2 regions of the Marinagarivorans sp. genome follow, and region 2 is predicted to be linked to the other one. Evidence: predicted binding sites of a transcription regulator. Region 2 holds the regulator's gene; the other holds the start of a gene.

Region 1 (16,045 bases), on a different contig from region 2:
CACCTTTTAATGATTGTTTTTTTGTTGTGGTAATGATGTATGGGCGATAACTCATTTTTAGATTTATTAGGTGATGATGTTACGCCCATTAAAACTGAGCCCCGCGTTGTGCTGCAAAAAACAACCGTTGATGCAACCACATTAAAAGAGCGGCGTGAAACAGCGCAACTTGAAGCTGCGGCGCCTGAAGACCCGCTGTCTGGCGAGCCCATTGAAATGGTCGAACCTTTATCCGAAATTAGCTTTGTGCGCCCGGGTGTGCAGCACGGTGTTTATCGCAATGTGCGCTTAGGGAAATATAAAATAGATGCGCGCCTAGACTTACATAAATTAACGATGGATGTAGCCCGAAAATTGGTTTATCAGTTCGTTAAAGATTGTGTTGCGCATGATGTACGCACAGCCTTAATTACACACGGTAAAGGCGAGGGGCGCGATCAGCCAGCTTTGCTTAAAAGTTGCGTGGCTTATTGGTTGCCCCAAATGGATGAGGTGCTGGCATTTCATAGCGCGCAAAAACGGCATGGCAGTTATGGTGCAACCTATGTGTTGCTTAAAAAAAGCGATGCCAACAAACTCAATAATCGCGAAAAGCATCAAAAGCGCTAGGTCGTTCTGCTTTTAATCTAAACTTTTCCAGTACGGTGTACCCCACTTTAAATAATTTTATTCGAAAGCCTAGGTGATTGCGTGTCTGACTCCAATTTTTGTGAGCCTGTGGGCCCTCCAATACTCAATATATTGTATGAGGATGAATCGCTTGTTGCTGTGTACAAGCCAGAAGGCTTGCTCGTTCACAAGAGCAATATAGATAAGCACGAAACCCTTTTTTTATTGCAGTTACTGCGTGATCAGATTGGGTGTTATGTTTACCCTGTGCATCGCTTAGATAAGCCTACATCGGGTGTTATTGTCTTTGCAAAGACATCGGCAATGGCTGCAGCAATAAAGCTTCAGATGGAAGAAAACAGTGCGGTTAAGGAATATTTATTGATTTGCCGAGGTTATTGTCCTGAGCATGGCCGAATAGATCATCCCTTAAAGCCAGTAGTCGACTTCAAAAGTAAGCGCGGTAAACCAGCCGCCGATAAACCGGCTCAAGAAGCCACTACGGATTTTGAGCGGTTGGCCACCATAGAAATTGCAGCCGAAATCGATAAATACCCGAATAGTCGATTTTCATTCGTTAAGGCTCGTTTAATGACGGGCCGTAAACATCAGATTCGTCGGCATTTTAAGCATTTATCTCACCCAATAATAGGCTGCCCCAAATACGGTAAATCAAAATATAACCATTATTTTGCCAACCACTTTTCGGCTGCGCGATTATTACTTCATGCCTACAGGCTCACTTTTGCTCACCCAGTTACAGGCGATAAATTGATCGTTCAGGCCAACCCAGAGGGGCCGTTTTTGACTGTGTTGGACCGCTTTGACTGGTTGGGTTTTTTGGAATAATTAGTGGCTTAATTGATGGCTTTGATAACGTATATCCCTTTGCGGATACAGTGTCTAATAGCCTGCGTCCCTGCAGGCCCTCTTCGTCTAATTGGATAAGCTATTTATTGTCTCGCCCCTAAATTTCGCAATTTTTAGGCCGTTTGCGTTTGCGTTTGTATTTGAGGGTAGGGGGTTTCTGAATGCAGGGGTGGTAGGTCGACATTTTCCCATAGTGTGTTTGCTAAAATTTGTGTGTCTTTTCGGTTGGAGTGCTGAAGCCAATGAACAATAGCTTTTGCTACGTTAGGGTATATAACGCGCTTAGCTACAAAGCTGTTGAGCCATTGCTTTACGGTTTTAGTGTCGAGAGTTTCCATGGTCATGCCGAGTTGGAGTTCTTCTAGTGCTCGCGCATTAGACAGTTGCTCCATTTGCCCGTGTAGGGGCTTTACTAAAAGTTTTTTTCCTAGCTGAATGGCCTCGCTGGCAAGTTCGAAGCCGGCATTACAAATTACACCATTTGCGGTTGAAAGATCAGTTTGAAAACCTTCGCGAGATAATGGCTTAAGTTGTATGTGGCCATAGCTTTGATAGCGCGCATAGGGACCATAAATAACAAATAAGTGATCTTTAAATGGCTCTAGCAGCTGGAGAATATCTTCGTGAGATTCAAACCCCAAATAAACAACAATTTTCTTAGGGTCAACGGGAAATTGAGTTTCGTGCACCTCGGCAATAGGAGGCAGGATAGGGCCGCCAAAGTGATGCCAGTGGAGCCCAAGACGAATATCCGCGGGTGCAAAATATTTCATGATGTTACGTGAAACGATATTGTCGCCACGACGAGGTACAGCGTTAAAAAATGCATATTGATGACCTACGCCTATGCAGGTTTTTTTCTGTTTCTTAGCTGCCCATGCGGTGATGGGTTCAAAATCGGTTAGGACAAAATCATAAGAAGATAAGTCGAGCTGATTAATATCTTTCAATAAAGTCTCTAAGCTATTTTGCTTGATTGTCTTGGCAATATTGAGCTTTCCGGATTGATGAACAAACGTTAGGCCTTTACGGCATTTCCAATTGCCAAATACTTCCATGTCAAAAAAGTTTTCGCGTGCTCGGCCCGAAAACAAATAGTCAACTTTTATGCCGGCTTTGTTGAATTCGGTGGCTAGAGCTCTTGCTCGTGTAATATGGCCATTACCCGTTGCTTGTACGCCATAAAGAATTTTCATCATGTTATATCCCGCTAATGAGTAAAAGACACAGCGAACTGCCGAGTGTTGCGCCAGCAAGTGTGTCTGTAGGAAAGTGCACGCCTAGCATGACGCGCGCAACGCCGACCAAAATAGCCCAGGGAAATAGAATCCAAGCCATGAAAGGGAATGCTGAACTAACAGCAACCGCAACTAAAAATGCAGCTGAAGTATGGCCGGAAGGAAAGCTAAACTTGTCGGAAGGTTTAATAACGCTTGTATAGCCAGGAATGGCTTCGGGAGGGCGGTTGCGTTTAAATGATTTTTTGAAAATAAAGTAAAGGGTGCGTTCTAAAACAAAGCCAATAGTCAGTAACTTCACCAAATCCCAATGTTCTGCCAGCATAAAACTCAAACCGGCCAAGGCATAAAATGGACCGTTGGCTGTGTAGGAAATTCCGCGGCTTAGCCATACCGCAAGTTGACGATGCTTGCGGCGTAAACACCAGCTGAATGTTTGCACGTCGAGATCGTGAATGTTTTTAAGCAGGCGCATGCTTGGCTCTCTCTTTTTATCAGATTGTCGTTATGCCATTTAGATTATGTGAGAATTGTTGCAGTGAGATGCACGATTTATGGCTGTTGTGTGACAAGACGATACATTGGCGCAAAGCTGTGTGTTTTTGCGTCAAAATATTATTGCGAGGCGGAATTATTTTTTGAAAAAACGCAGGCATAAAAAAGCCTGCTTAACATTGCGTTAAGCAGGCTTTTATAATTTCCCCTTCCTGTTGGGATTTCTATCCATTTCGGCTTCCGGCCGGTGTTCCTTGTCTATCGTCCGTGTAACTATTGATCCCGCCAATACCTGGCTAGCTATCCTGCTTCAACTCATTATTGCGAGCATCTTGCTCGGCATCCGTTATTCCAATCACTCCTGTGATACTACATCCTGTAGTTAATCCTATAATCCTACCGCTCCAATGCGGTTGCTCTACCTGAGCGTTTCCCTGAGTTGTTGTCCTAAATCCTGTGGCTTCATGCCGTTCCGTCCTTGTGGGATCATTATGTCGAAATTACGGGTGCGGTTAAAGTCGTGTTAACCACTAGTTCTTGTAGGAGATCTCGCACAAAAGGATATTTGGAGGGAAATGAGCGCACCTTTAAATTGGCGCGCTATAGCGGTAGGTTAGAAAGTAGTTATTGGGGTGCTGTCCAACAGTGCCGTATTACCCTGCAGTGTAAGGCGGCCTTCGCAAAACCAACCGGCGACTAGGGGGTAGATGCGATGCTCTTGCACTAGTATGCGTTCGGCTAGGCTGCTTTCTGTGTCGTTATTAAGGACAGGAACACGAGCTTGCGCTACAGCAGGGCCGCCATCTAGCTCGGCCGTGACAAAGTGTACGGTAACACCGTGCTCTTTATCGCCAGCTTCGAGTGCGCGTTTATGGGTGTGCAAGCCCGGATATTTAGGTAGAAGCGAGGGGTGGATATTTAGCATTCGACCCAAATAACGGCCTGTAAACGCTGGCGTTAGAATGCGCATAAACCCGGCAAGAATCACCAGCTCTGGCTCAAACTGGTCGATGCGTTGTGCCAGTGCTAGGTCGAAGGCTTCTCGGGTGTCGAAGTTTCGGTGGTCTAGCGTGATGGCTTCTATACCGTGGTTATGTGCGCGCTCTAAGCCTTTAACATCAGGCCGATTACTAATAACGGCAACAACGTTGCCGTTAATTCGACCATCGTTGGAGCCATCAATAATCGCTTGCAGGTTGCTTCCGCTGCCGGAAATCAATACAACAATACGCATGCCTTAACCTTGAACGTTTTGCATTTCAACATGCGGTGTTTCTTGATCGCTGGCTTCGATACTGCCAATAACAAAGGCCGTTTCGCCGTCGCTGGCAAGCTGCTCTAGAGTGGCTTGCGCAGCGTCGCTCGGTACAGCGACGACCATGCCAATGCCACAGTTAAATGTGCGATACATTTCTAAGCTAGCGACATTGCCGTTACTTTGCAGCCACTGGAAGACTTCTGGAAGTTGCCAGCTGTTGGCGTCGATAGCGGCCTTGGTATTGCTTGGCAATACGCGGGGAATGTTTTCCAGCAAGCCGCCGCCTGTGATGTGAGCCAATGCGCTGATGGGCTGTTGCTTAAGCAATTTAAGTAAAGGCTTAACATAGATGCGTGTAGGTGCCATTAACGCATCGCCTAGGGTGCTGTCGCCCAAGGGTTGCGATAAATCGGCGTTTGCTACCTCTAGAATCTTGCGAATGAGAGAGTAACCGTTTGAGTGGGGGCCGCTCGCGGCAATGCCTATTAAGGTATCGCCGGCTTTTACTTTGCTGCCGTCTAAAATTTCTGATTTTTCGACAATGCCTACACAAAATCCGGCAAGGTCGTAATCGTCGCCTTCGTACATGCCTGGCATTTCCGCGGTTTCACCGCCGGTCAGCGCACAGCCTGATAATTCACAACCGGTTCCTATGCCGCTAACAACGCTGGCCGCCATATCGACATTGAGTTTGCCAGTCGCATAGTAATCTAAAAAGAATAGCGGCTCGGCGCCACCGACAATCAAATCGTTAACGCACATAGCGACAAGGTCAATCCCTATGGTGTCGTGTTTGTTTAATTGCATGGCTAGGCGAAGCTTTGTGCCTACGCCATCGGTGCCGGATACCAGTACGGGCTCTTTATAGCCAGTGGGAAGTTCGAAAAGAGCGCCAAAACCGCCAAGTCCCGCAAGGACTTCGGGGCGTCGAGTGCGCTTAGCAACCGACTTAATACGTTCAACGAGGGCTTCACCAGCGTCGATATCGACACCAGCATCTTTATAACTAAGTTGTGTTTTGTCTTGGCTCATGTTTTCCGGTTCTATAACTGCGAATGAGGCCCAGCGGGCAAAGCGTGGCATTCTACCAGCAATGGCCCGAGGCCCGCACGCCTTACCGGCTGAAAAACCGTTTTAGCATGAATTATCAATGCCCTGGGTTATAAGGTTGGCGTATTAGCTGTGTACTGCCGCTATATGCCGAAGCGGAGGTTTGTTACAATCGCGGCCCCTTTCTACAGATACGGAGTGCGACCGAGTGCGGCAACTAATCTTGGGTGTACTAATGTTTATTCTTACCGCGCCATCGTGGGCGGGTACAGAGTATTTTTCAGCGCAGGTACCGGTTGCGAGCCAAAGCATCGCAGACCGAAAAGCGGCGTTGGTGCAAGCGATGGCCAATGTGCTTATTAAAGTTTCGGGAAGCCTCGATGCCCCTGCAACCGAGCTTGGATTGAAGGCGCAGGCGAATGCTGGGAGTTACGTGCAGCAGTTTCGCTATATTCAGCCAAATCAAAAAATGCTAGAGCAGGGGATCACACTTCTTTTAAAGGCTGATTTTGATCCCGGTAAGGTCCGCCAACTTTTAAAAGAGAGTGGGCGGGGTGTGTGGCCCATGAATCGGCCGCAGGCACTTATTTGGGCGATAGAAGATACCCCTGAAGGCGGGCGCCAAATCATTACCGACCCTGAGCATCCGCTCGTCAAAGCGTTGGTTGCGCGAGCGAATACTCGCGGTTTGCCCGTGCTGTTACCCTTGTGGGATTTGGATGACCAAATACTTTTGTCGGCAGAGCAGTTATGGACTCAGGATGATGAAGCCATTCTTGCGGCATCGTCACGCTATGACGTTAATACTGTTCTCAGTGCTAGATATAGCCAAACAAGCTCCGAGGAGTGGTTTGCCACTTGGCAGTTTCATCATGCCGACGAGCGCAGGAGTTATGATTACAGTACGTTTGTGTATAGTGAGTTGGGTTCTGTAGGCGTAGACCCATTGGTCGCGTTTTTAGCTGAGCGCTATGCTGTGCAAAGTGCAACGGATGAAGGTGAGCAGCTACAGGTGATGGTGTTAAGTGGTGTTGATAATTATCGGCATTATGAGGAAGTTTTGAGTTACCTGTTGAAGCAGCCGTTAATACGGCAAGTGGCTTTAGTTGCAGTTCGGGAAGATCAGCTGGTGCTGCATATTTTGTTATCGGCTTCTTGGGAACAGCTAAGTGATGCGTTGGCTCTGGATCGAAAAATACGCTTATTAAACCCCCCAGAAGATTTATTGTCGCAATCGATGCTGGGCGCGCCAGATAGACCTGCACAATTTCAATGGTTGGGGCGTTAATTTCAATGCTTATTTCTTCGTTTATTGTTTTTGGGGTGTGTCGCGATGCGCTCTAAAAGCGGTAAATCACAACCTCCTCAGCAGCTGAGCTTAAGTATTCAGCTGCAAGATGACGCAACCTTTGCTAATTATTGGGTGTCATCAGAAAATCATCTGGTGAATCAAGTTTTGCAGCAGTTTTGTGTGGGGCGGGGCGATTTAAGCCTTGTTGTTTGGGGGCGTAGTGGCTGCGGTTTAACGCATCTTGTGCAGGCTTGCTCGCATCACAGCCAGCTGCCTATTGCGTATTTACCGCTGCGTGATGCGCTAGATTTAAACCCCGCTGAAGTTTGTGCAAATTTAGAGTCATCACCGCTGGTTTGTGTTGATGATATTGAGCTAATTGCGGGTAATAAAGAATGGGAGCTGGCCTTCTTTCATTTGTATAACCGCCTTAAGGATAATGGTCATCGCTTGTTGATGGCCTCACACGCGAACCCGGCGAGCATCGCATTTGGGTTACCTGATTTGGCATCAAGGGTGTTGGGTAGTGTTATTTATCGCGTGGCAGGCCTGAGCGATGAAGACAAGGCTAAAGCCTTGCAAATGCGTGCTAAGGCTCGCGGCATGCAAATGAATAAAGATGTTGCCAATTATATTCTTAAGCGTGCGCCGCGAAGAATGAAGGATTTATTTGGCATTTTAGATCAGTTAGATTCAGCCAGCTTGCAGATGCAAAAAAAGTTAAGCATCCGATTTGTCAAAGACGTTTTAGAGCGTTAGATTTTCTCTGGCGGTTCCGCCATTGTTGAAATTTCCAATATTCGAATATTTTCAATGGCCTCCTCTCTCGATGCGCCGCAAATATCAATTTCTGCTTTAAACCCTTTGCATACGTCGGGGTAATCTATGGTCCCCCAAATTTTGCAGCCGTTGTGTTCTAAATCAAGATGCGTGCAAATTTCACCCGCACGTTTGCCGTTAGGCATGCCAAAATATGCGCGATTAATCGAAGGTTCAATACAGCAGGCGCCGCAGTGCGCTCGACATTCCATAGCTAGTCCCAGTTTTAAGTGATGAGGGTATTGTATGTTAAAAGTGCTTGTTCCAATCGCCGACGGCAGTGAAGAAATGGAAGCTGTTATTATTGTTGATATTTTACGGCGTGCAGAAATTAATGTGTCGGTTGCATCAGTCATGACTCATCGCAAGGTGATAGCGTCGCGTGGTGTCGAGATTGAGGCGGATTGCCATATTGAATATTGTCAAAATAAAGTCTGGGATATGGTTGTTATACCGGGCGGAATGCCTGGCGCACAGCATCTGGCTGACTCTCTCCCTCTGCGCGATATTATTGCGGATCAAATCGCTTCACAGCGTTGGTTGGCGGCAATATGTGCCGCCCCCGCAGTTGTGCTTGCCGCCAATGGTTTCATCTCGGGTGTATCTGCCACCGGTCATCCCGCTTTTAGGGGTGTGCTCGAACAGTATAATGTCCACGCAATGAATGAGCCGGTATCAATATGTAATAAGCTTGTGACAGGCCAAGGGCCAGGCACAGCCATGGATTTTGCTTTGACGTTGGTTTCTTTACTTCTAGGTGAAGTGCAAGCGGATGAAATTGCTCGGGATATGTGTTTTTCACGGCTTGCTACAATCCGCTAACGAGTTGTCTTATAAGTGTTCAATCAGCCTGCTTAATGAACGTGGCATGTTCCTCGCATTATGGTTATCTACAATACAAAAACGGCAATTTTTTGCCACTGTTGATAACAATACATCAGGAGATGTTTTATGGCTGTCGCACAAACTAAGGCTGCGTTAGTAATGCAGGAACAAGCGGAGCAACTGACGTCGCATCAAGTTATTTCGTTGCTTATGGATGGCGCTATCGAACGCGCTAGTGGATTAATTATGGCAATACACGCCGGCAATGAAGAAAATCGAGATATATTGAATGCTAAATTAAAGGCGATTATTAATGGCTTGCGTCAAAGTTTAGACTTTGAGCTCGGTGGCGCTGTTGCTCAGAACTTAGCGTCTTTGTATGAATATATGATTGAACGGTTAAGCGTGACGGCAGATGATCAAAGTCAGTTATTGGAAGCTGTTACTGAAACACGGCGTCTGATATCTGAAGTGAAAAGCGGTTGGGATAACATGGATTTACGTGTGCCGGATTTAGCCAGCGGGACTTAGGCGCGCGAGTCGGCGGAATTGATGAGTTAAGGGGCGAGGAGACAATATTTCATCCACTAATGCCTGATCTCGACCTCCTTATCTTCGTTGCTCAAGGCGTTACATGCCTCGATAACTGCTCCATGCGTTATCCTAATGACCTATGTCCATATAGGCCCCGGCATGCGACGCTTTAAGCGCCTCGATAAGAAAGTCGCTTCGATAACTGCTCCCTGCGTTATTCTAATAACCTGCTTCCCTGCAGGCCCTCTTCGCCTAATTGGATAAACTATTATTGCCTCGTCCCTAATGCTGACTCGCGTATGTACTAGGTGAGCAATAAAAAATTTCGGATTAGTTCTTTCCCGCCCTCTGTTGCAAAGGATTCAGGATGATACTGAATGCCATAGATGGGGTAGGTGTCATGTTGAATTGCCATGATCTCTACGGGGTTTTCGCTTGTTAGGCAGGTGTTTAAGTCTTCTAGCGAGTGTTTACCTACAATGGCTGTAACCTTTAAACACGGCGGTAAACTATTGGGCTTTGCCATTAAGGAGTGATAACGCATTATTTCAATGTAGTTGGGTGTGTTTAAAAATATACCTGATTCAGTGTGTGTGATTGCGCTAGTTTTTCCGTGCATGGGCAGTGGGGCTTTAATAACATCCCCGCCAAAGACATGGGCGATGCCTTGCATTCCCAAGCACACTCCTAGTAACGGCGTGGTTTGCCCGAGTGTTTTTATGACTTCTGCGCAGATACCAAAATACTTCGGGTCATCCGGTGAACCTGGCCCTGGTGAAATAATAATACGGTCTGGTGCGAACGCTTTTATTTGTTCAGTGGTGAGCTCATTGTTGCGCTTTACCTGTATTGAAAAGTGCTCAATCGTGTTTTTGTGTTGTTCTTCGCTCAGAATCTCACCAATGTATTGGTAGAGGTTGTAAGTAAACGAATCGAAGTTATCAATAATCAAAACTTTCATTATTTATCCTCGTCTACTGACATAAACATTTTTAATACGTTATTAGTACCGGCAAATTTCCGCTGTATTTCTTGGTATTCATCGGCCGCATTAGAATCGTAGACATTACCACCGCACGTTTGCACGTAAGCTTTCTCGCCCTTACTAAAAACAGTTCGAATGGGTATGGCAAAGGTGCAGTCGCCATTAAAGCCGAAGTGGCCTACAGCGCCGCCATAAGGGCCGCGACCTTCGCTCTCTAGGGTGTCGATGATTTTCATGGCCTCAATTTTGGGTGCCCCCGTGAGCGTACCTGCAGGAAAGTTGCTAGCAAGGGCGGAGAACATGTCGTGCTGTTCGGCCATAATGCCCACAATCTCACTCGAAATATGCTGTACGTGGCTGAAGCGTTTTATGTCCATAAGATTGCGGACTTTGACGGTGCCAAATTTTGCAACGCGACCGATATCGTTACGGTGTAAGTCGACTAACATATTATGTTCGGCGATTTCTTTGGGGTCGTTTAATAACGTTTTCGCCAGCTCTCGGTCTTCGTCTGCATTGGCGCCGCGCTTGGTGGTTCCCGCTAAAGGGTAGGTTTCCATTTCCCCTTGGCGTAAACGGAATAACAGCTCTGGGCTTGCGCCAATCACTTTTTGATCATCAAATTTTAAATAATACATTTGTGGCGAGGGGTTAGATTCGCGCAGTGCTTGGTAGATGTTGATGGTATCGCCAGCAATTTCAAAACGCGTTTTAAAGCCTACCTCACACTGAAAAATTTTTCCTTCGATGATGTCGTGTTTGACTTTTGCAACGGCGTCGGCGTGATCTTGCCGTGTCATTGTATCGCCCAGTGGGGTTATTTTTAGTGCGCCATCACCAGGGTACTGACTATTAATAAGTTGTTTTATTTCTTCTAGGCGATTGTCGGTGTAATAAAAATAGGAAACTTCTCCCGTCATTTTATCGAGTGTTAGGCCGTCTTCATACAAGCCAAACTTAAACGCTTCGAAGAGTTCGCTAGCTTGAACGCTAAGTGAAGGCTCAAAGTAATTCATGGCGTCGTAACCAATGTAGCCTGTAAGCCCGCCTGAGTATTTACGCGCTAAGATATTTTGCGGGATTAATTCACGTAACAGATAATACGGGTTATCACTATCGTGGTGTTCTTGTGTGCCGTCACTATTCTCGATTGTCAGTGTTTTTCCTTGAGCCCAAATAAGTTTTTTTGGCGCGAAGCCAATGACTGAATAGCGCGAAATGTGGCTATCTTCACCGAGTGACTCAAGAAAAAAGCAGGTTGAATAATGCTTTTCAATTTTCTTGAAAAGGGTAAAAAAATCGTCGACACCCTCAACGCTGATGTAATGAGGTTTTCGTGGGATGGCGTGGGATTGAATCATGACTGGACCTTAAATTTTCCGGCTTTTAGCTCGCGAGAGCCTCGAGTAACGGTGGCTATGCCAACGCCGAGTTGTTTGGCGATATCACGCTGCGTCATACCTGATCTTAGTAGTTGTGCGATTTCTAAGCGGGTTGCAATATTTTGCAGCTCACCGGGGGTGAGCAGGGCCTCGAGCATCTCTGACATCTGTGCGTTAGTCCGTGCAGAGATGAGATGCTCAATAAGATTGGCTTGCAGTGCTTGATGTTCTTTTGCTGTACTCATGTGCTAGTACGTTATTGCACGGGGTGAGTTAAGTCAAGCGTTCAATTATTAGGTGAGCGCTTTTATCAGTGTGGCAAGCTGAGTATTAATAGTTTGTTCTGATACAAAGTGGTCTGCGCCGTGCTCTAAATGTTGTTGAGCTTGCTCGGGGCTATCGCTAGCGACAATGTTAATAATGGGGCAGGATTCCCTGAGCTTGCTGTAGTCATTGTTATCACGATTCTCGGAACCCATGAAGACAACATGCTGGAAGTTGTTTTTTTCTGTGCCACTAAGGAAAAGTTTCATTGAGGAGAAAGCTTGGCAAGACAGCCCTTCTTGCGTCAGTTGATCGATCAGTGATTCTGGGATTTCTGTAGCAATAATGGCCGTGGATTCTTGCTCTAAAGATACGCGCTGTTCATCCTGATTAAACAGCTCCCAAAAGCATAATTTAAAATCATCGATAACGGCGGGTTTGTTTATCCAGTGAACATAGGGGCTGGCGATGATGTCGGAAAAATCTTCGAGTTGTCGAGCGCTCTTGGAACCCATTATAATTTGAGGGATAAGCTTGCAGTCATTCTCGGCCAGTAAAGCACGGCTGAAGTCGGCGCTTGCTTTGGGATCGGCATGGCTATGGAAGACAATAGCGGAAAAAGGCGTGTTGTTGCCGATGGCGGATCGTAAGGTAGATAAGCCGCGTTTAAACAGTGTTTCTGTTGATACTGTTAGTCCAAGCCGGCCGAGCTCTTGTCGTTTGGAATCTAAAACGCGCGGGTTTTCGTGCACAAGCAGAATACGCTTGCCTTTAAGGGCCGGGATTACGCTTTCTCGAATGGTCTCCTTCGCTTTGTCGGCGAAGGCAGAGCGGTAGCGTAGTTGTGTCCCTTGATTATTAGAGGTGACATCAAGGCTGCCTTCTTGCGCTTCAGCTAGACCTATCGCGAGTGCGAGCTCTAAATTAAGCTGAATGCCAGTGGCCTGTTGCGCATTAAAAAGTGTGCGCTGGCTATTGGGTTGGTGGTTGGCGGCAATGCTTAGCTCGCCGGCTTTCCCTCTTTCTTGTATGTATTCCACATCGATAAATAACGCGCCCTCATCCAGCTGGATGACGATGGCGTTCATCATACTTTGGATTATTTGCCCGAGGCGCTGAGTGTCGCCAAGTACTAAGTGCGGAAGGTTCGGCGAAAAGACGAGTTCAATATCAATGTTTTTTTGGCTGGCGTCGTGGCTGTACTGCGTAATGATGTACTGCAATAGAGCCTTGGGGTTAAATATGGAGGCGTTGAAGTCGATATCTTTTGTCAGAATTTGATAAAAATCACTCACGTTAGCGTGAAGCTGATGCAGTCGAGGGCGTCTGGCGTTTACAGTTCTAATGATGGTGTTTTGTTCGGGGTTGTCTTGGGCAGTATTTGGCGTAGTGTTATCTTCTGTGCGCCGTGAGCGCTTAGTGTTTAGGAGTTCTTCCAGCTCTTTTTTTAGGAGTAGCATGTAGTCTCTATGCAGCTGCGCGGTGGCACGAGTGTCGCGCTTTTCTTCCTCGAGTGATTCGGTTTTACGTTCGAGTGAAGCGCCTGATTCTAAGCGTTCCCAATAAGTGTCGGCTGTTTGTTCACATTGATGATGCAGTAGCCAAATGAAGAATGTCACCACGACGGCATAAATAACGCCGGTCATCTCGCCAGTGAAAAGCAAACAAAATGTCCCAGGTACAAGTCCTAGCAGCTGGTAGACCGTTAAAAATTGCTTGTACGGGGCGAATGCGTTGGCTGTCATTGAGAAAAATACAATGGTATATAACCAGAGCAGCGGTCCTTCGTTTTCGATGCCAACGGTTAGTGTTTCTATTGCGACGATAAGGCCCCACCAAGCGGCGCCGAGCAATGTGGCGTAAAAGTAGCGCGTGCGCCATAGCCCGGGTGCGCGCGGGTAAAGGGCGTCAAAGCGAATTAATAAGTAGCCCCTCAGCATAGTTGTAATGAGGAGGCCAATAGACAGCGCGATGGCGATGCCCGGCTCCATATCGACAAACTTGCCGACGGCCATGCACAATAAAAAGATGATGAAATTGCTCATCAGGCCGCGACGGCTATATTTTGCCATGCGTTCGTCAGTTTCACGGAGAACTTGACGGTTCTTTTGGATTTTAAGTTGCGGGGTAAAGAAGCTAAGCATAATCACGCGCTGGCCGAGTGAGGAAGGGCGATTCTACCCTAAAATAGCGCCAGACCAAGTGTTGGTTGGCGCTAGAGGGAATTCTCTTATTGCCAGCCGCAGCTTAAGCGGTCGGCAATACATGAGTGCCTATGTCAGTTTCGATGTGAGTTCCGGTACGGCATCGAAAAGATCGGCAACCAAACCGTAGTCGGCGACTTGAAAGATAGGGGCGTCTTCATCTTTATTGATGGCGACAATGATTTTCGACTCTTTCATGCCTGCCAAGTGTTGAATCGCACCGGAGATGCCCACAGCGATATAAAGGTCTGGCGCGACAATTTTACCAGTTTGCCCGACTTGCATATCGTTGGGCACAAAACCGGCATCAACGGCAGCGCGAGAAGCACCAACAGCCCCATTGAGTTTGTCTGCAAGGGCGTAAAGTAGCTCAAAGTTTTCGCCATTAGCTAAGCCTCTGCCGCCAGAAACGACCACGTTAGCTGCAGTAAGCTCGGGTCTGTCGGATTTCGCCAAGGTCTCACTAACAAAGTTCGAAAGCCCGCTCGCCGGTTGTGCGCCCAGTGGCACAATAGTAGCCGTGCCGCCTGTCTCCACCACGGGGTCGAACGAAGTTGTGCGAACAGTTAATACTTTAATACCATCACTACTTTGAACTGTTGCGATGACATTGCCTGCATAAATAGGTCGTTCGAAAGTGTCTGCGCTGATAACAGCTTGAATATCAGAAATTGATTGGACATCAAGAAGCGCAGCAACACGCGGCATTAGGTTTTTACCGGTAGTTGTGGCGGGAGCCAAAATATGGCCATAGTCGGCGGCGTTGGCGATAATTAAGGGCGCAATTTCTTCGGGTAATTGGTGTTGGTAGTTTTCGCTATCGGCAAGAAGTACTTGTGTAATGCCTGCGACATCTTTTAATTGGTTAGCAACAGCATTGCACTTAAATCCAGCCACTAAGATGTCAATCGGCTGGCCAATGGCGTTGGCGGCTGCAAGGGTATTTAACGTGGCGGCTTTGAAGGTTGTGTTGTCGTGTTCCGCAATGATGAGTGTTTTCATTAGATCACCTTCGCTTTATTTTTGAGATTATCGATAAGTTCGTCTACGCTGGCGACTTTAATGCCGGCTTGACGTTGTGCTGGCGCTGCGGTTTTTAGGGTGGTTACGCGCAATGCGCTATCGACACCGAGCTCATCGAGAGTGATTGTCTCGAGTGGTTTTTTCTTGGCTTTCATAATGTCGGGCAGTTTGGCGTAGCGCGGTTCGTTTAGGCGCAAGTCTGTGGTCACTACAGCCGGCAGCGATAATTTAACCGTTTGCAGGCCGCCATCAATTTCCCGCGTTACCAGCATGCTTGCGTCTTCAATTTTAACTTCCGAGGCAAAAGTACCTTGGCCCGTGCCCCAAAGTGCTGCCAACATTTGTCCTGTTTGGTTATTGTCGCCATCTATAGATTGCTTGCCAAGTATGGCTAGCTGAGGCGCTTCGCGATCTATAATAGCCTTGAGCACTTTGGCTACGGCGAGCGGCTCGAGGGTATTTGGCGCATCAATATGAATGGCTTTGTCTGCCCCTAAAGCCATTGCCGCGCGGAGTTGCTCGTGGCATTTGGCGTCCCCTGCTGAAACCACTATGACTTCAGAGGCAATGCCTTGCTCTTTCAAACGTACAGCTTCCTCAACAGCGATTTCACAAAAAGGGTTTATGGACATTTTAGCGTTGGCGATATCTACGCCAGTAGCGTCGGCGTTTGGGCGTACCTTTACGTTGTAATCCACAACGCGTTTAATGGGCACAAGTATTTTCATATTTAACATACTCCTACTGTTTTTATAGGCATTACTATAGTGGGCTATACCCGATACGGTGGATCTTGATATTGTGTTGCCAGCTTAACGGGTTAATGGCCGACTTGTACACACTGCATTATTCGCGGTATTTCTTGTTCAGTGTTTAGGGGTTATTGATGAAGTATAGCCGGATCATGCCATAACTAAATGGCAAATAGCGGCGTGCAAGCTGCTTAAGTTTTACCAGAGCAGCCAGCTTATTGCCTCGCCCCTTATGCGGCTCTTATACTCATGGGGTATATTTGTATTTCTGAATTTTATGTGGCGCCGCAATATCGGTGAAATAACCTTGGCTTGAGGAGACGGTAATGAGTGATGAGCAACAAGTGGAGCGTGACTCCATGCCTTACGACGTGGTTATTGTGGGTGCCGGCCCTGCCGGTTTGAGCGCGGCCTGTCGAATTAAGCAGTTAAATTCTGAGGTGAGC
Region 2 (16,045 bases):
ATGGTCATCCCCGCGGTGATAGCAGCACGATTGTTTAAGCGTAACATTGACCTCGTAGAACTTGGCAGCACCGAGGATTAAGCCTTCGGCTAACTCGCACATTTTCCGTTCCGACTCATAACGCAACACCATAGTCTTTTCTGTAGATTCAACGGGTATGATTAATGGCAGCTTTACATCGCTAAATAGCTTCCGTACTTCGGTGTGCACAATACTTTCAACACCGGCCAGAAATTTAAAGAAATCAGGCTGCAGGCTAGTAAAAATTGGATATTTACTGTTTAAAATGCCGAAAAGATACTCACCTAATATGCCCAGCGCTTGCGCACGCGTCACATCAAGCTGCCGGCAAATGGCATGCACTAAAGCGACCATTTCAGTATCATCATAATTTTGGACTGAGGTATAAATTCCACCAGAGGCGGGATTGACCTCATTTAATATCGACTCCCAGCGATCAATGCCATATAAGGTTTCGATAAAATCATTTAAAGCAATAAATACTGCGCCTTTCATTATTCACTCTCCTTTCATAACTTCAGACATCAGAAGCGTCAACATCGCCCTTAACCATAAGCTCAAACTTGCAGCCAAATTTATGCTGATAACTGAGTAGACGATCAATAATATTTTTAGTGATTACAGTACCCTCTGTCAGTAGCAATAAGTTATTCGAGGCGTGTAAATCTTGATCTAGAAACATACCCTCTTTAAGTTGCGCTACTGTCGCTTTAAAACGGTGGATCTGCTGTTTATCCTGATCACCCAGTAACGACAAAAAGGTATTAACTACCGCGATATCATATGCAGTGCCTGCCTTTTGCAGTAAATGCGCCTTGGCGTCTTCATGACCGAGGCATTGGCGAGCCAATAAGCCATGATATAGATCGTGGTAATCGGCAATAACCGAGACTATGCGTGCCGATTTTGAGATAGCATCTCCCCGTAAGCCATCAGGGAAGCCCTTACCATCCATATGCTCATGATGCTGCTTGACGACTTTCGCGACGCCCTCTAAACCTTTAGCCGCGGAAAGTGCCATTTCGGCTAATATAGGATGCTGCTGGTAGTCAGCCAGCTCTTCATCCGTCATATCATAAACTGGCTTTTTACGTAAATTCTCAGGTAACGCCATTAGGCCTATATCATGCAACAGGCCTACGGTTTGAGTCAGCTCTATATCGTCTGTACTCAACTTCATCGCTATCGCCGTTTTCTGCGCCAACTCAGCCACAAAGCGACAATGATTATTCGCGCGCCCTTCATTCCAATCCAACAATTGGGTCACCACGCTAAGCGCATCATGGAAACTTTTCTTTGATCGCTCGTGGGTCATTTGCAGCAAAGTTAATGCTTGCTCAATTTCAATCGTGCGCTCTTTGACCGTTTTATCTAAACTTAACGCTAACCGTCCTAGCTGATGATTTTGCTTGCGCGTCAATTCCTCTAAGCGTTTACGTTCGCGCTCAGACTCCTGAAAACGTAATGCCCCCTGAATCACCTCACCTAACAAGCGGTCATCCCAAGGTTTGTTGATGTAGTTATAAATACCAGCTTGGTTAATCGCGTTTTCTAATGCTTGTACATCCGCATGACCCGTTAATAGAATTCGGATAACCTCTGGGTATTGCTGTTTGATCTTGGCTAGAAAGACATCCCCAGTCATGCCTGGCATGCGCATATCAGACACCACGACATTGACGTTCTGGCTCGCGAGAATAGCTAAGCCCTCCTCGCCACTCAGCGCCGTTAAAACATTCCAGTTTCGGCCACGTGAAAACCGAGTCATAGCCTTAAGCACGGGGCCTTCATCATCCACAAACAGGACCGTGGGCTCTGAAGCCACGCTCGGACTATTGTCTTCTTCGTTTTTCAAGCCTGTTACACCATTGTTTTCGTATATATAAGTAATAGTACATATCCACTGAATTGGCTTAATTCCGTAACCCAGCAGTTAGGAGGTTCGTCTATTGAAGTCGAGATTTTAATAACATTTTGCCTCTGCGTTCGATAAAGCCAGGCAAGAGAGAAGCTAAGGAAACAAAGATAGAAAACTACAGGCGAAAAAAAACCGGCATTCGCCGGTTTTTATCACTTTAAGGAACATTAGCTCGATGGCATAAAAGCCAGCGACTAAGGAAACTGCCCCTTAGAAGCGGCGCATACGATTTGTTTCGTCTTCCTCAATAGAAAGCTCATCAGCTGCATTCGATAGATACTCAGCATCGGACTCGGAACCCAACTTGATCAGCAGGCGCAAGTCGTTCGCGGAGTCGGCATGGGCCAAAGCGTCTTCGTAAGTGATTTCACCAGCATCGTATAAATCATATAAAGCTTGGTCAAAGGTCTGCATGCCCAGCTCGGTTGATTTTTTCATCAACTCTTTCAGCTCATGCACTTCACCCTTGCGAATAGTATCGGCAGCCAACGGGGTATTCAGCATAACCTCTAAGCAGGCTCGTCGGCTATTGCCGTCAGGTGTTGGAATTAACTGCTGAGCAATAATCGCTTTTAGGTTCAATGATAGATCCATCCACAACTGCGTATGGCGGTCTGCAGGGAAAAAATGAATGATGCGGTCCAGTGCTTGGTTAGCGTTGTTAGCGTGCAAAGTACACAGGCAGAGATGGCCAGTTTCAGCGAAGGCGATGGCATTTTCCATCGTCTCACGTGTGCGGACCTCACCAATCAAGATAACATCAGGCGCTTGTCGCAGTGTGTTCTTCAGAGCAATATCAAAAGATTCAGTATCGATGCCTACTTCGCGCTGAGTAATCACACACCCCTGATGCTGATGAACAAATTCGATAGGGTCTTCGATCGAGATGATATGCCCTTTCGAATTGCGATTACGATGACCAATCATCGCCGCTAGCGACGTTGACTTACCGGTACCCGTTGCACCCACAAAGATGATTAAGCCCCGCTTTGTCATCGCGAGGTCTTTGATGATTTCAGGTAAGCCTAAATCATCAACTTTCGGGATCTGGGTTTCGATACGACGCAAAACCATGCCCGCCAGGTTGCGCTGATAAAAAGCGCTAACCCGAAAGCGACCCACACCGCGCGCACTAATCGCGAAGTTCAGCTCTTTTTTATCAACAAATTCTTCGCGCTGCTTTTCATTCATAGTACTAAGCACGGTTTCACGCGATTTTTCCGGTGATAAAGGCGTAGTCGTGACTGGCGTTATTTTACCGTTCACTTTCATGGAGGGTGGCACGCCAGCAGTAATAAATAAATCAGATGCTTGCTTTTCCACCATTAAACGGAGGAGTCGATCAATTTCCATCGTAGCTCTCTTAACTATTCGTTATTCGTCACAGGTGCTCACGCGGCTGCGTATAGCAATAAGCCGACACTCAGTGCCGGCCGACCTTAGAAATTTTCGGGCATTTTGGCTTTTTCGCGAGCAACATCACGGCTAATAATACGTCGTTCAACGAGATCGGCCAGACATTGATCCATCGTTTGCATACCTACGGCAGCACCGGTTTGAATCGAAGAATACATCTGCGCGACTTTATCTTCGCGAATAAGGTTACGAATAGCCGGCGTACCTCGCATAATTTCGTGTGCGGCAATACGACCACCACCCACACGCTTCATCAGTGTTTGCGAGACCACAGCCTGCAAAGACTCCGACAACATAGAACGAACCATGGATTTTTCATTCGCAGGGAACACATCCACAATTCGGTCAATGGTTTTTGCCGCTGAGGTGGTGTGCAAAGTACCAAAAACTAAGTGGCCCGTTTCCGCGGCCGTGAGGGCAAGACGGATCGTTTCTAAATCGCGCATCTCGCCGACAAGGATAATATCGGGATCTTCCCGCAGCGCCGAGCGCAACGCTTCAGCAAAGCCATGGGTATCGCGGTGTACTTCACGCTGGTTAACCAAACATTTTTTGGATTCGTGCACAAATTCGATAGGATCTTCGATGGTAAGAATGTGCTCATACTTACTTTCGTTGATAAAATCGACCATAGCCGCCAGGGTAGTCGATTTACCCGAACCCGTAGGGCCGGTGACCAATACAAGCCCACGCGGCACCGAACAGACATCGCGAAATACCTGCCCCATTCCCAACTCTTCCATTGTGAGTACTTTGGATGGAATAGTACGGAATACCGCACCAGCACCGCGGTTATGATTAAAGGCGTTAACACGAAAGCGCGCTACACCGGGCACCTCAAAGGAGAAATCGGTCTCTAGGAATTCTTCGAAGTCTTTGCGCTGCTTATCGTTCATAATTTCATAAATTAGAGCATGCACCGACTTATGATCCATGGGTGGCAAGTTAATTCGACGTACATCGCCATCAACACGAATCATTGGCGGTAAACCTGCCGATAAGTGTAAGTCAGAAGCCCCCTGTTTGGCCGAAAAAGCCAACAGTTCAGTAATATCCATAGTGAAAACCTTTGCTGTTCTTTATCTCGTTCAAATCAATTTTTTGCAGACCGACACATTAGGGCCGAGGAAAAAATACTTTATCCAATAATACTTGCCTAATTGGACAAACTATTATTGCCTCGCCCCTTAAGCCTAGACGAATGGCTTAAACAAATAAACTGACCTGTATCTTTACGTTATTGTTATGTCTTAAACCACGACAATCGTTGACGTGGGGCTTAGCTAAGCCACTTGATAAACTACCTTGTGTCACCACTATTTTTGGTGACATCTTTATATAAATCTATCGGGCCAGAATACAAGCCGGCACTGAAAGCGTATGGTCACATGCCCTGCAGGTAGACCTACGTCACCTAAAACGTCGAGTGTACTCCACTCGAGAGAGACTAAACAGCCAATATATGACGAACATTTCACACAACCTAGCGCAAATCAACCAGCTGATTACCCAAGCGGCGCAGAAGTGCCAACGAACTCCCGACGACATCCTCTTATTGGCGGTGTCGAAGGTACAACCCATTTCAGCATTAGAGGAGGCTTATAGCGCTGGGCTTCGCCATTTTGGTGAAAATTATGTGCAAGAATTGGAACAAAAAGCGACAGCGCTTAGTAACCTCGGTATCATTTGGCACTTCATTGGCCCAATTCAATCTAATAAAACACGCGTACTTGCCGAGCGTTGCCATTGGGTGCACAGTATAGACCGAGTAAAAATCGCCCAACGTTTAAGCCTTCAACGTCCGGCACACCTACAACCGCTGCAGGTGTGCATTCAGGTGAACATTGACAACGAAGATAGCAAATCGGGTATTTGCCCTGCTGAGCTACCCCACTTAATTTCAGCAATACAGTCTCTACCTAATTTGGAGCTGCGAGGATTAATGGCAATACCGAGTAAAGCGGCGCCCAAAGCGGCATTTGAAGCCATGCAAAAACTCGCGAAACAGCACGGCCTGGAGACATTATCCATGGGTATGTCTGCCGATATGGAAGAAGCCATTGCCGCGGGTAGCACGATAGTGCGCATTGGCACTGCATTGTTTGGCCCCCGACAAGCGGCCCCTAACCATTAAATTGAGTTATTTTTAGGTTGGCAGGTGCTTAGCATCCAACACCTTTAACCATAGCGAGAATGTGAAGACTATGAGCAATATCTGTTTTATCGGTGCCGGTAACATGGCACAAAGTATTATTGGCGGCTTGATCAGATCCGGCTCAAGTAAAGAATCCATTTGGGCAACCGCACGAAGCGAAGACAAGCGCACAAGCCTTGCTAGCAATTTTGGCGTGAATACAACCGATAATAACGTCGCGGCCGTAGAAGCCTGCCGTATTATTATTTTGGCTGTCAAACCGCAAATGATGTTTGGTGTCTGCGAAGAGATCGCCCCCTACATTCAGGGCAAACTCATCATTTCAGTGGCCGCCGGCATCACCTGTAAGGCTTTAGAGAAATGGTTAGGCTCTAGCGCAGCCATTATTAGGTGCATGCCAAACACCCCCTCCCTGATTAGCCAAGGCGCCTGCGGCCTATATGCGAACGCCAATACCAATACATTGCAGAAACAAGCTGCCCAAGCCATATTAGAAGCCACAGGCAAAGCCATATGGGTAGATAATGAAGATCTGATGCATACCATTACTGCAGTATCGGGAAGCGGGCCAGCCTACTTCTTCCTATTCCTGGAAGCCATGACGCAGGCAGCCGTAGACCAAGGCTTAGACCGCAGCACCGCACAAACGCTGGCCATTCAAACTGCAAAAGGCGCTGCACTGCTAGCAGAGCAGAGCGATGACAACCTCGAAACACTACGCAAAAAAGTTACCTCGCCTGGTGGCACAACCGAGCAAGCCATCTTAAGCTTTGAGCACAGTGGGCTGCGCAGTACCGTAAACAAAGCCATGACCGCTTGTGCTGAGCGCTCAAAAACAATGGCCGAAGAGCTTTATTAATACACTATTCTTTCAACGCGTATCGCTTTAAGGGCTTCTTATGCAGGGCACGTTCGTACAAATCGCCATCTTTATTATCAATACCGTAGCTACGCTCTATGTTGGCGCTATCCTCCTGCGGTTTTTACTTCAGGTCGTCAGGGCCGACTTTTATAACCCGTTGTCGCAACTGATTGTAAAGGCCACTAACCCACTGCTGAAGCCGCTGCGAAAAGTAATCCCGGGCATCGGCGGTTTTGATATTGCCGCGCTTGCGCTAGCATTTATTGCACAATTCGTTTTTATTTGTTTATTGCAGTTAGTCGCTAATGGCTCGGTTAGCTTATACGGGGGCGTTATATTTATATGGGCCTTACTGGCTTTAATGATGCTTATTTTAGGCATCTATATGGTTAGCATGTTTATTGTTGCCATCGCCAGCTTTATTGCCCCCCACAGCAGTAATTTTGCCCTTTTACTGATGCGGCAAATCATAGAGCCCATCTGTATTCCAGTGCGTAAACTGATCCCGCCGATGGGTGGATTCGACTTTTCATTTATGGCTGTAGCCATGGGGATTTACATTCTTCGAATGCTAGTTATGGGGGTTGCACATAACTACGGCATTCCGTTATAACCATTCAAACAGCCGAAAATACCCTTCGTATTTTTTGGCTGTTTGAAACCACCTATTGATTCCCTCCCCAAAAAACAGAACAACATACGTCCCGCCGCTCATTACCGCTGCGATAAAGACCAACGATATTAATAAACGACCTCTTATACTTTTTTGCTTCAACATAGCCAATTCGTGTCAGCTCCCTGCAATACCGTGCCTATACTCAATATATGACGATAGATCTTGAGTAGATCAGGAGAGTAATGTGAGGAAAGCTGTACACATAAGCACTATTTTTAAAAGCAAAAGATTCCGTCACCTCCTCTGCCCAGCATTGCATCAAATGCAACAAGTTAATATTGGCGGAGATATTTATTGACGTTTTTAGCCTTTGAATCTCGCTTATTCAAGATCGTTTTATGCGTGCTCGCAGCAGCGGCACCCTTAGGCATATTATTGCTGGTTTTGAATAGCGCGACACAACCACCACTCAGCGCACCACTGACCCTACTCTGCCTGTGTGCGTCACTTTGCTTAAGCGCCGTACTGTATGCCTTATATCAGCGCCTTAAAAAAGCACAGCGGCTGTTAGGTCTATACCGCGAGGCCATAGCCGCCACACCCTATGCCCTATCCATTTACGATCACAACGAGAAGTTAGTTGATAGCAACCAAGCTTACCGCAATATTCACCAAGCAGCCTTTGAACAGCATTCCACAGACGTCAACTATGAAGACCTAATCCGCACAACTGCGGCACAGTTCACCCGACAAGAAAATATTGAGCAATGGGTTGAGCAGCGCTTATTAGCGCAAAGAGCCGGCTCAGGGGAGCACGTAGACGAACACTACCCTGATGGTCGCTGGTTACGAGTATCAAAACACAGAACAAGTAGTAATGCGGTAGTGAGCTATTGCATCGACATTAGCGACTTAAAGCACCGCGAACAACAACTCAGTGATAGCGAAAAACGCTACGCTGCACTGACTCAAGTCGCCCCAGTAGGTATTTGGCAAATAACTAATTCGGGTAATACTCTCTTCCACAATCACGCATTACTGAATGCCTTAGACTGTAAAGACGAATCCGCCCTACGCGATAACCGCGCGCTTAAAGCGCTACAGATCTATCAAAACGATAAATTACTCAGCCACAATGAATCACATGACCGACTATTGCGGGGCAAGCACCCTCTTTACGTTGAAGCGACCATGGATAATCACCCCGAAAAAACGCTGTACATTGCGCGCAGTAAACATATCGAGAATAAAGATGGTGAACACTCCTACATGATGGTTGTGCTGGATGTTAGCCAGCGCAAGCAAGCCGAAAAAGATATACGTTACTTAGCCGAGCACGACCCTCTAACCGGCCTATCTAACCGTAATATGCTTAATTTGAAATTACATAACTTACTGCAAAAAAAGACAGCCTTTGCCATTGTGCTTCTGGACTTAGACCACTTTAAAGATGTTAACGATAGCCTAGGACATCAAATTGGAGACCGGCTCATTAAAGAGTCGGCCGAACGTCTCAAGAAAACATTGCGCAGCGATGATTTTGCCAGCCGATTAGGTGGCGATGAGTTTGCCATTGTACTTCCCGACGTCACCGACTTAACCAGCGCGCACGCCATCATTAAGCGCATCTACTCCGGTTTTAAAGAACCGGTTATTATCGAAGATAACATTATCCCAATCAGTGCTAGCGCTGGTATTGCGCTCTACCCTGAACACGGCAGCAGCGAGCAAGAACTGATTCAGCACGCAGATATTGCGCTATATCATCAGAAAAATTTAGGCCGAGGTTCTTTTACACTTTTCGAAACAGCGTTGGCCAATGAGATTCAAGCCCGCAAAGAAATAGAACAAGACCTGCGCCGAGCACTAAATAACAAACATGAACTAAGTGTTAACTATCAACCACAGTACAACATTCAAACTTCCGAAATGACAGGCGTAGAAGCGTTAGTACGCTGGAAAAACCAACGCACAGAACAGTGGATATCACCGGCCGATTTTATCCCTATTGCAGAACAAAGCGGGCTCATTTATTTACTGGACAAATTTGTATTGAAAACAGCCGCGACACAAGTCCATAAATGGCATCAAATGGGTTATTGTAAACTGGTATTGGCCAGTAATTTATCGACAGTCCATTTTCGCGGTGATACTTTAACCACAATGATTACCGACGTACTGAAAAGTACAGAGCTGGACCCAGCCAATTTAGAGTTAGAAATTACCGAAGGACTGTTCTTAGCAGAACAATCTCACGCAACAGAACAACTGGAGTTATTACGTAAAAAAGGGATTAAGGTTGCAGTAGATGATTTTGGCACTGGCTACTCAAACTTAGGCTATTTGAACAATTTACCCGTTGACAGCCTAAAGATAGATCGCTCTTTTATTGATAACTTCGATAAGAATAATTACTACCGCTCAATCGTTAAATTCATTATTGAGTTAGGTAATAACTTAGGGCTCGATATTATTGCAGAAGGCATCGAAACTCAAAATCAACTCGATGCACTTATTGCATTAAGCTGTTCTCACGGGCAAGGCTATTATCTAGCCCGCCCGCAACCTGCCGACGTCATTGAAAAACTACTGATCGACACTGTCGGTATATCACAGCCCAATAAAGCAGAACACACCCGCTAGTAATAGCTCTTAACAGCTAGGAGCTACTCGTGGGCTCCAGTATGCCCGTCTCGCCTTCCGATTTCGCTATAATAACCGCACAGCAGCTATCACTAAAAACGTTAACCGCAGTTCGTAACATATCCAAAACACGATCAGTAACAAGCAGTAAACCAATGCCTTCTAACGGCAAACCTATTGCCCCTAGGATAATAGCAATTGCCACCAAACTGGCAGAGGGAATACCCGCAACACCAACGGATGTTAGCAGCGCCACTAACACCACCATAAACTGCTGCGCAATAGACAAATCCAAGCCGTAAGCTTGCGCAATAAACATGGCCGCAACACATTCATACAATGCGGTACCATCCATATTAACGGTTGCCCCCAAGGGAATAACGAACGATGTTGTCTTGTTCGAGACGCCCGCGTTTTTTTGCAAGCAATCCATGGTGACCGGCAGTGTTGCCGACGAGCTGGCCGTTGAAAACGCCGTCAACATCGCAGGGAACATGGCTCGATAATGCAGAATAGGATTTACGCCCCCCATAGCCTTTAATAAAAAAGCCATAGTAATAAACATATGGAAAGCCAGTGCCAAAATAACCGTTAAGAAGAAAACAGCCAAAGGAACGAAGCTTTGTAAGCCTGTCGCCATTGCCGTTTTAGCAACAAGGCCAAAAACACCGATGGGAGCAAATTTCATAATAAACAAGGTGATATGCATCATGGTGTCAAAGACGCCCTGCCAAAAATTAGCCAGGGTTTCACGCCCCTTCACACTGGCTTTATTCATAAATAAACCGAATAAAACACCAAAAACAATCACAGCTAACAATTGGTTGCTGTCACCAGCCGCATCAACAATATTAGTGGGTAACATCCTCAAAAACACACCCGCAATATCATTCGTACTTTTTCCGCTCACTTTATCCAAAGCACCGTCGAGTTCTTCCGGTGAACTTAGGTTTAACTGCTCGCGGGCGGGCTCTCCATCCACAATACCAGGCTGCGAAATATTCACGAAAGCCAGACCAATAAAAATTGCCAATACGCTAGACAACATGTAAAAGCTGAGCGTCTTCCCGCTCAAGCGCCCTACATTATCTCCGGAGCCCAAACCGTAAACACCGCAAATAATTGAAGACAAAACTAACGGTACAATCACCATTTTTAAGCCACGCAAGAACAGCGTGCCGACAAAGTCAAAAACGGCATAAAGCGAAATACCAAAAACCTCAGCCCCTACCGATAACGGCAATCCCACCAATAGTGCGCAAGCAATTGCGATCAATATTTGCCAATGCAGTTGTAGTTTAAACATTGTCTGTTGCTCCATTTATCGCCAACTTAAGCCCACTACCAGCCTTAAAACCCGGCGTATTACGAGCCGCAATAGTGATCGCCTCCCCAGTTTGAGGATTGCGCCCAGCGCGCTTAGCCGTATGCTTAATCGCAAAGCTGCCAAAGCCCACTAAACTCACCTTCTCCCCTCTCGCCAAAGCATTAGTAACCTGCTCAACAAAACTGGCAACGCACTCATCAGCTTGACGCTGAGTGAGGCCTACGTTTTCAGCAACCAGAGCCACTAGTTCGGTTTTAAGCATAGGTAAATATCCTCTTTACGGGGAATCAATAGGAAATCTGGCCTACAGGCTAATGGCCTGCACGACTATTAGCAAGTTCAAGGCCATTGACTGGCGCCCTATCAACCCACCTTCTGCGCTGAAGTAGCGTGATTCTGCCCCAAGAATTCGCTCAAATGCGTTAGGATGTGCGATGGCTTTAGCATTCGCGAACTGTTGCGGGCTATAATTGCCTTTTTCCTAAGCAAAGCACCATGATAAAGACGCGCTTACACATGATAAAAACTCATATCGCCCTAGCCGCTGCGCGCGTCAAAGTTTCGCCCTTACTAACCCACCCCGCGTTAAGTGCTAGCATAAAGTTAATGCGCCTGGATCGCCCAATCGGCATCTACTTGGTGCTTTGGCCAACGCTGTGGGCACTTTGGATTGCCTCTGAAGGGGTTCCACGCTGGCCTGTTCTGTTTATTTTTGTACTTGGCGCCATTGTAATGCGCTCAGCTGGCTGCGTAATCAACGACTATGCCGATAAGGCCATTGATGGTCACGTACAGCGCACCAAAGACCGCCCCCTTGCGACGGGTCAACTTTCACCACGCTTTGCACTGTATCTGTTTGGCGCCTTACTGTTCGTCGCTTTTTGCCTTGTATTGATGACAAATATGATGACCCTAGTAACGGCTTTAGGCGCTGTAGCCCTCACGACAATCTACCCTTATATGAAGCGGCATACGTATTTACCTCAGGTAGTACTCGGTGCCGCTTTTGCCTGGGCGATTCCTATGGCATTTGCAGCCATCACAGAGAATTTGCCAAAATCCATGTGGACGCTCTATATGGCAGTGGTCGTTTGGACAATTATTTACGACACCTTTTATGCCATGGTTGACCGTGAGGATGACCTGAAGATTGGCGTAAAATCTACCGCTATCTTATTTGCCGAAAACGACCGCTTGATCACTGCTATCCTTCAAGGTTTTACCTTGATCATACTACTAACTGTAGGCAATAGTTTTAAGCTGCAATGGCCCTACTATCTAAGTTTAATGGGCACTGCAGGGCTTTTTGGCTACCAGCAGTTCCTCATTCGTACACGCAAACCCAAGCGATGCTTTGAAGCATTCTTGAATAACAATTGGGTCGGGATGCTGATTTTTATGGGCATTGTCTTAAGCTACAGCGTCGCTCCAAGCTAAGAAAATACAGTACAAGCCAGCCGGTAGTACGGCCGCACCAAAGTATTTACTCAGCTCTAAACAAGACGCTGTCATAAAACAGTAACAAAAAATTTATTTAATGCTCACCTTAATTGGAAACCAAACAGCAGTTATAGGTGGTTTAAATGGTATCAAAAACGATTTTAATCGTTGACGACGAAGCCCCCATTCGCGATATGTTACGCGTGGCTTTGGAGATGGCAGAATATAACTGCCTTGAAGCCGGCGAGGCCCAAAGCGCACATGCCATTATTGTGGATCAAAAACCTGATCTAATTATTTTGGACTGGATGATGCCGGGCACCAGTGGTATGGAGTTAGCTCGCCGTCTCAAAAGAGATCAGCTCACAGCCGAAATCCCCATAATTATGCTGACCGCTAAAGGCGAGGAAGATAACAAAATCCAAGGTTTAGAAGCTGGCGCCGATGATTACATCACCAAGCCATTCTCCCCAAGAGAGCTCGTTGCGCGCCTAAAGGCCGTTTTACGCCGTACGGACACATTAGCGACCGGAGACCCCATAGTGGTCGACCGCCTCCGCTTAGATCCGTCCAGCCACCGCGTAACCATTAGCGAAACTCCCGTACAAATGGGGCCAACAGAGTACCGCTTACTCGAATTTTTCTTAACTCACCAAGAGCGTGTTTATACCCGCAACCAGCTGCTCGACCATGTTTGGGGGGGCAACGTTTACGTCGAAGAACGTACCGTTGATGTCCACATTCGTCGATTGCGTAAAGCACTCGCCCTCGAAGGCCACGATCGTTTTATTCAAACTGTACGCGGTTCGGGTTATCGCTTTTCGCCTAAAATATCCGCCTAAAAAACACCCAGAACAACACCTAAAAGAACACCTAAAACAACAATAGAATGACAGGTACCTATGTTACGTAGAGGTTTAAAAACCGAATTCCGGTGGTTTTGCGTTTGGCTTTGCGTCTTTGCACTGACGGGTTTTTTGACGGGATACACCATCATCGCACTGCTGGTGTTTAGCTTCGGCTATATCGCTTGGCAGTTTTCACGACTTTACCAGCTAGAGGCTTGGGTTAATCAGGCCCGTCGTCACGAGCCGCCAAGCGAGGAGCTACAAGGCGCATGGGCAGACATAGCCGACGACGTTCAATTGATGCACAACCGCCACGAAAAAGAAAAGCTACGCTTAGAAGCCGTTGTACACCGAGTACAAGAAATGACGACCGCATTAAATGATGGCGTTATTCTTGTCGATAACAGAGGTAATATTGAATGGTGGAATCGCGCTGCCGGTGAACTATTCAACTTCCAACAGATCGACTTAGGGCAGAAAATCACCAACCTAATCCGATTCCCAAAATTTATTCGCTATTACGAAAAAGAAGATTTCAGTGAGCCTCTAGACCATACATTAGCCCAGAAAAATGCCATGGAAATAGAGTTTTTAGTTCACAAGTTCGGGCAAAATGAACGCTTAATCGTCATTCGTGACATCTCACGACTCAGTAAACTAGAAAAAATACGCAAGGACTTCGTGGCTAATGTTTCTCACGAGCTACGCACCCCTCTCACCGTTCTTCGCGGCTATTTAGAAACCATTGAGGATGCCAGCAATATTCCACCCGTATGGCGTAAGGCGATAGCACACATGCAAAGCCAAACCGTCAGAATGACATCATTAATTAATGATCTCATTATACTAAGCCGACTTGAAACCGATGAAAAAGAGCATGGACAAGACATCGTATGTATAAATCAACTTGCCCACACAGTCGCAGATGATGCACGCCAGATCAGTGCCGACAGCAAGCATTTAATCAGCGTCAATGGGGCAAAAGAAGCGTTTATTTATGGCAGGGAACAAGAGCTTCGAAGCGCCATATCCAACCTAGTCTTTAACGCTATTAACTACACCCCTAACGAAGGTATTATCCTCATTGATATTGTGCAAGGCTCAAACGGCACCACAATTACTGTTAGCGATAATGGCGATGGCATTGACCCTAAGCACATCCCCCGCTTAACCGAGCGTTTTTACCGTGTAGACCCCGGCCGATCAGTCAACTCTGGTGGCACTGGTCTAGGCCTTGCCATCGTGAAGCACGCGTTGATACGGCATAACGCTGAACTCACGATTAAGAGTACACCTGGGCGCGGCAGTGAATTTATTTGTTATTTCCCGCCGGCACGTACGGCGAACAAACCGCTAAAACATAGCACGTAACAACACTCTCTCTATGTTAATAAAAAACTAAAAATCATCGCTCTATTAACCGCCCTATTACGTGTTGTTTTTCTCATTAATACAGCGATATTTCAAGGGCAACTTAACCGATTCGGTATTATCCCACGCCGTGTAGATGGCTTAATCGGCATTATTTTCAGCCCATTTTTACACGGTAACAGCAGCCATCTTTTAAATAACATCGTTGGTTTAAACCTCTTTGCACTGATTACCATGGCTCACGGCATTCGGTTTTTTTGGCGAGTAAGCTTCCTAATTATTTTAATCGGCGGCTTTGGTGTTTGGCTAATGGGGCGCAGCAATATTTACGTAACGTCAATACAATGAAAAACGTTAGGTCTAATCACCCAATTCATCAAACTCATCTGATTCCTTCTGTTTACCAGAACGTTTCCCCGCCGAGAACGCCCGTAATTCAGCCGATAGCTTCGTAATCCGCTTAACGATAGTAATGTCAAAATCAATCGATTTTTCAACAGCCCCAGTGAGTTTATTCGCCGCGCTTTCGAGCACATCAGCAACGCGGGTTAACTGATGATCCTGAGCATTAGACAAAGCGCCCACGTCGATTTTAAGCCCTTGCTCGCCAATAACAGAATCCAAAGCACCAAACTTAGCCACCATAGATTCTAACGGCCCAACCCATGCAGGCACTTGGCTTGAAGTTTTTTGCGCGGACTCGCTCACATTCAACCCAGACTGCTCAATCGCGGATGCAATCGTACTCAACGCCTGAAGAGGCGATTCCTGCAACTCTATTCGCAGCGCTTCATTGGATAGCTGCCCCTGCAAACTTTGCAACTGCTGACCAATCGCCGTTAACGGCGCAACTACTGTTGATTCTTGAGCGAAAACAGAACCTACATTTTGTAAAGCTTCGGTAATTTCTGAAATTTTAAGCGCAATACGTTGCGCGCCATCCACATCACTATCGGAGTCTTTATTCTTAAGGAAGTCCACCTTAATTGCCGCCCAGCGAGCCTCCTGTTCTGGCGTCATATTACCGCGCAGTTCCGCAAGTTTAAGTAAGTTATCTTCAGACCCACTCGTTAATAACTGTGACTCACCTTGATAATGATCATCAATCATCGCCATTAACTCTTCATGCGTCATCACGGCTGAAATTTTCTCAGCCATTTTATTCATATTCCGATAACTGCCTTGAAGTTTGAACGAAGGCTCAACCCGATATTTATCATTTTGAGCGGCAGAAGCAATATATTGCTGATTAATTTTAAGGATGACATCGCGGACAACAAACATCTTTTTAAGCACATCGCATATCTCACCAATTTCAGCACCACTATAAGCATGGCTCAAATCAGTCGCTGCAATATTTTCGCCTTCAGCCTTTGCTATAAGCTTGTAAACATCATCTAAAGAGCGCAGCGCCAAAGGGGCTAAAAC

The links. Region 2 encodes PhoB, which activates phosphate uptake and scavenging genes when phosphate is short. Its sites were predicted from a motif close to TGTCATAAANNTGTAACA; they were not measured.
Region 1: a site for PhoB is predicted at 3,271-3,288, ahead of AC3A8L_RS04310 (phosphatase PAP2 family protein). Genes of this name have one in related genera too.

The regions. Positions count from the first base shown of each region.
Region 1 covers NZ_CEXWTU010000020.1:18,286-34,330, reverse strand. The annotation lists gene smrA (DNA endonuclease SmrA) at 40-609, shown strand; gene AC3A8L_RS04320 (pseudouridine synthase) at 691-1,458, shown strand; gene AC3A8L_RS04315 (MJ1255/VC2487 family glycosyltransferase) at 1,593-2,678, opposite strand; gene AC3A8L_RS04310 (phosphatase PAP2 family protein) at 2,680-3,192, opposite strand; gene purN (phosphoribosylglycinamide formyltransferase) at 3,826-4,446, opposite strand; gene purM (phosphoribosylformylglycinamidine cyclo-ligase) at 4,450-5,502, opposite strand; gene AC3A8L_RS04295 (DUF2066 domain-containing protein) at 5,756-6,808, shown strand; gene hda (DnaA regulatory inactivator Hda) at 6,854-7,570, shown strand; gene AC3A8L_RS04285 (YkgJ family cysteine cluster protein) at 7,567-7,842, opposite strand; gene AC3A8L_RS04280 (DJ-1 family glyoxalase III) at 7,877-8,452, shown strand; gene AC3A8L_RS04275 (flagellar export chaperone FliS) at 8,582-8,986, shown strand; gene AC3A8L_RS04270 (anthranilate synthase component II) at 9,294-9,950, opposite strand; gene AC3A8L_RS04265 (anthranilate synthase component I family protein) at 9,950-11,335, opposite strand; gene AC3A8L_RS04260 (Trp family transcriptional regulator) at 11,332-11,601, opposite strand; gene AC3A8L_RS04255 (ATP-binding protein) at 11,650-13,764, opposite strand; gene AC3A8L_RS04250 (electron transfer flavoprotein subunit alpha/FixB family protein) at 13,894-14,826, opposite strand; gene AC3A8L_RS04245 (electron transfer flavoprotein subunit beta/FixA family protein) at 14,826-15,575, opposite strand; gene AC3A8L_RS04240 (electron transfer flavoprotein-ubiquinone oxidoreductase) at 15,926-16,045, shown strand, end outside.
Region 2 covers NZ_CEXWTU010000016.1:22,939-38,983, reverse strand. The annotation lists gene AC3A8L_RS03725 (heme NO-binding domain-containing protein) at 1-516, opposite strand, end outside; gene nosR (response regulator c-di-GMP phosphodiesterase, NosR family) at 539-1,876, opposite strand; gene AC3A8L_RS03715 (PilT/PilU family type 4a pilus ATPase) at 2,150-3,292, opposite strand; gene AC3A8L_RS03710 (type IV pilus twitching motility protein PilT) at 3,379-4,413, opposite strand; gene AC3A8L_RS03705 (YggS family pyridoxal phosphate-dependent enzyme) at 4,818-5,489, shown strand; gene proC (pyrroline-5-carboxylate reductase) at 5,560-6,369, shown strand; gene AC3A8L_RS03695 (YggT family protein) at 6,410-6,985, shown strand; gene AC3A8L_RS03690 (putative bifunctional diguanylate cyclase/phosphodiesterase) at 7,343-9,631, shown strand; gene AC3A8L_RS03685 (dicarboxylate/amino acid:cation symporter) at 9,648-10,937, opposite strand; gene AC3A8L_RS03680 (HU family DNA-binding protein) at 10,930-11,220, opposite strand; gene ubiA (4-hydroxybenzoate octaprenyltransferase) at 11,475-12,395, shown strand; gene phoB (phosphate regulon transcriptional regulator PhoB) at 12,542-13,240, shown strand; gene phoR (phosphate regulon sensor histidine kinase PhoR) at 13,301-14,617, shown strand; partial or broken gene AC3A8L_RS03660 (AAA family ATPase) at 14,978-16,045, opposite strand, start outside.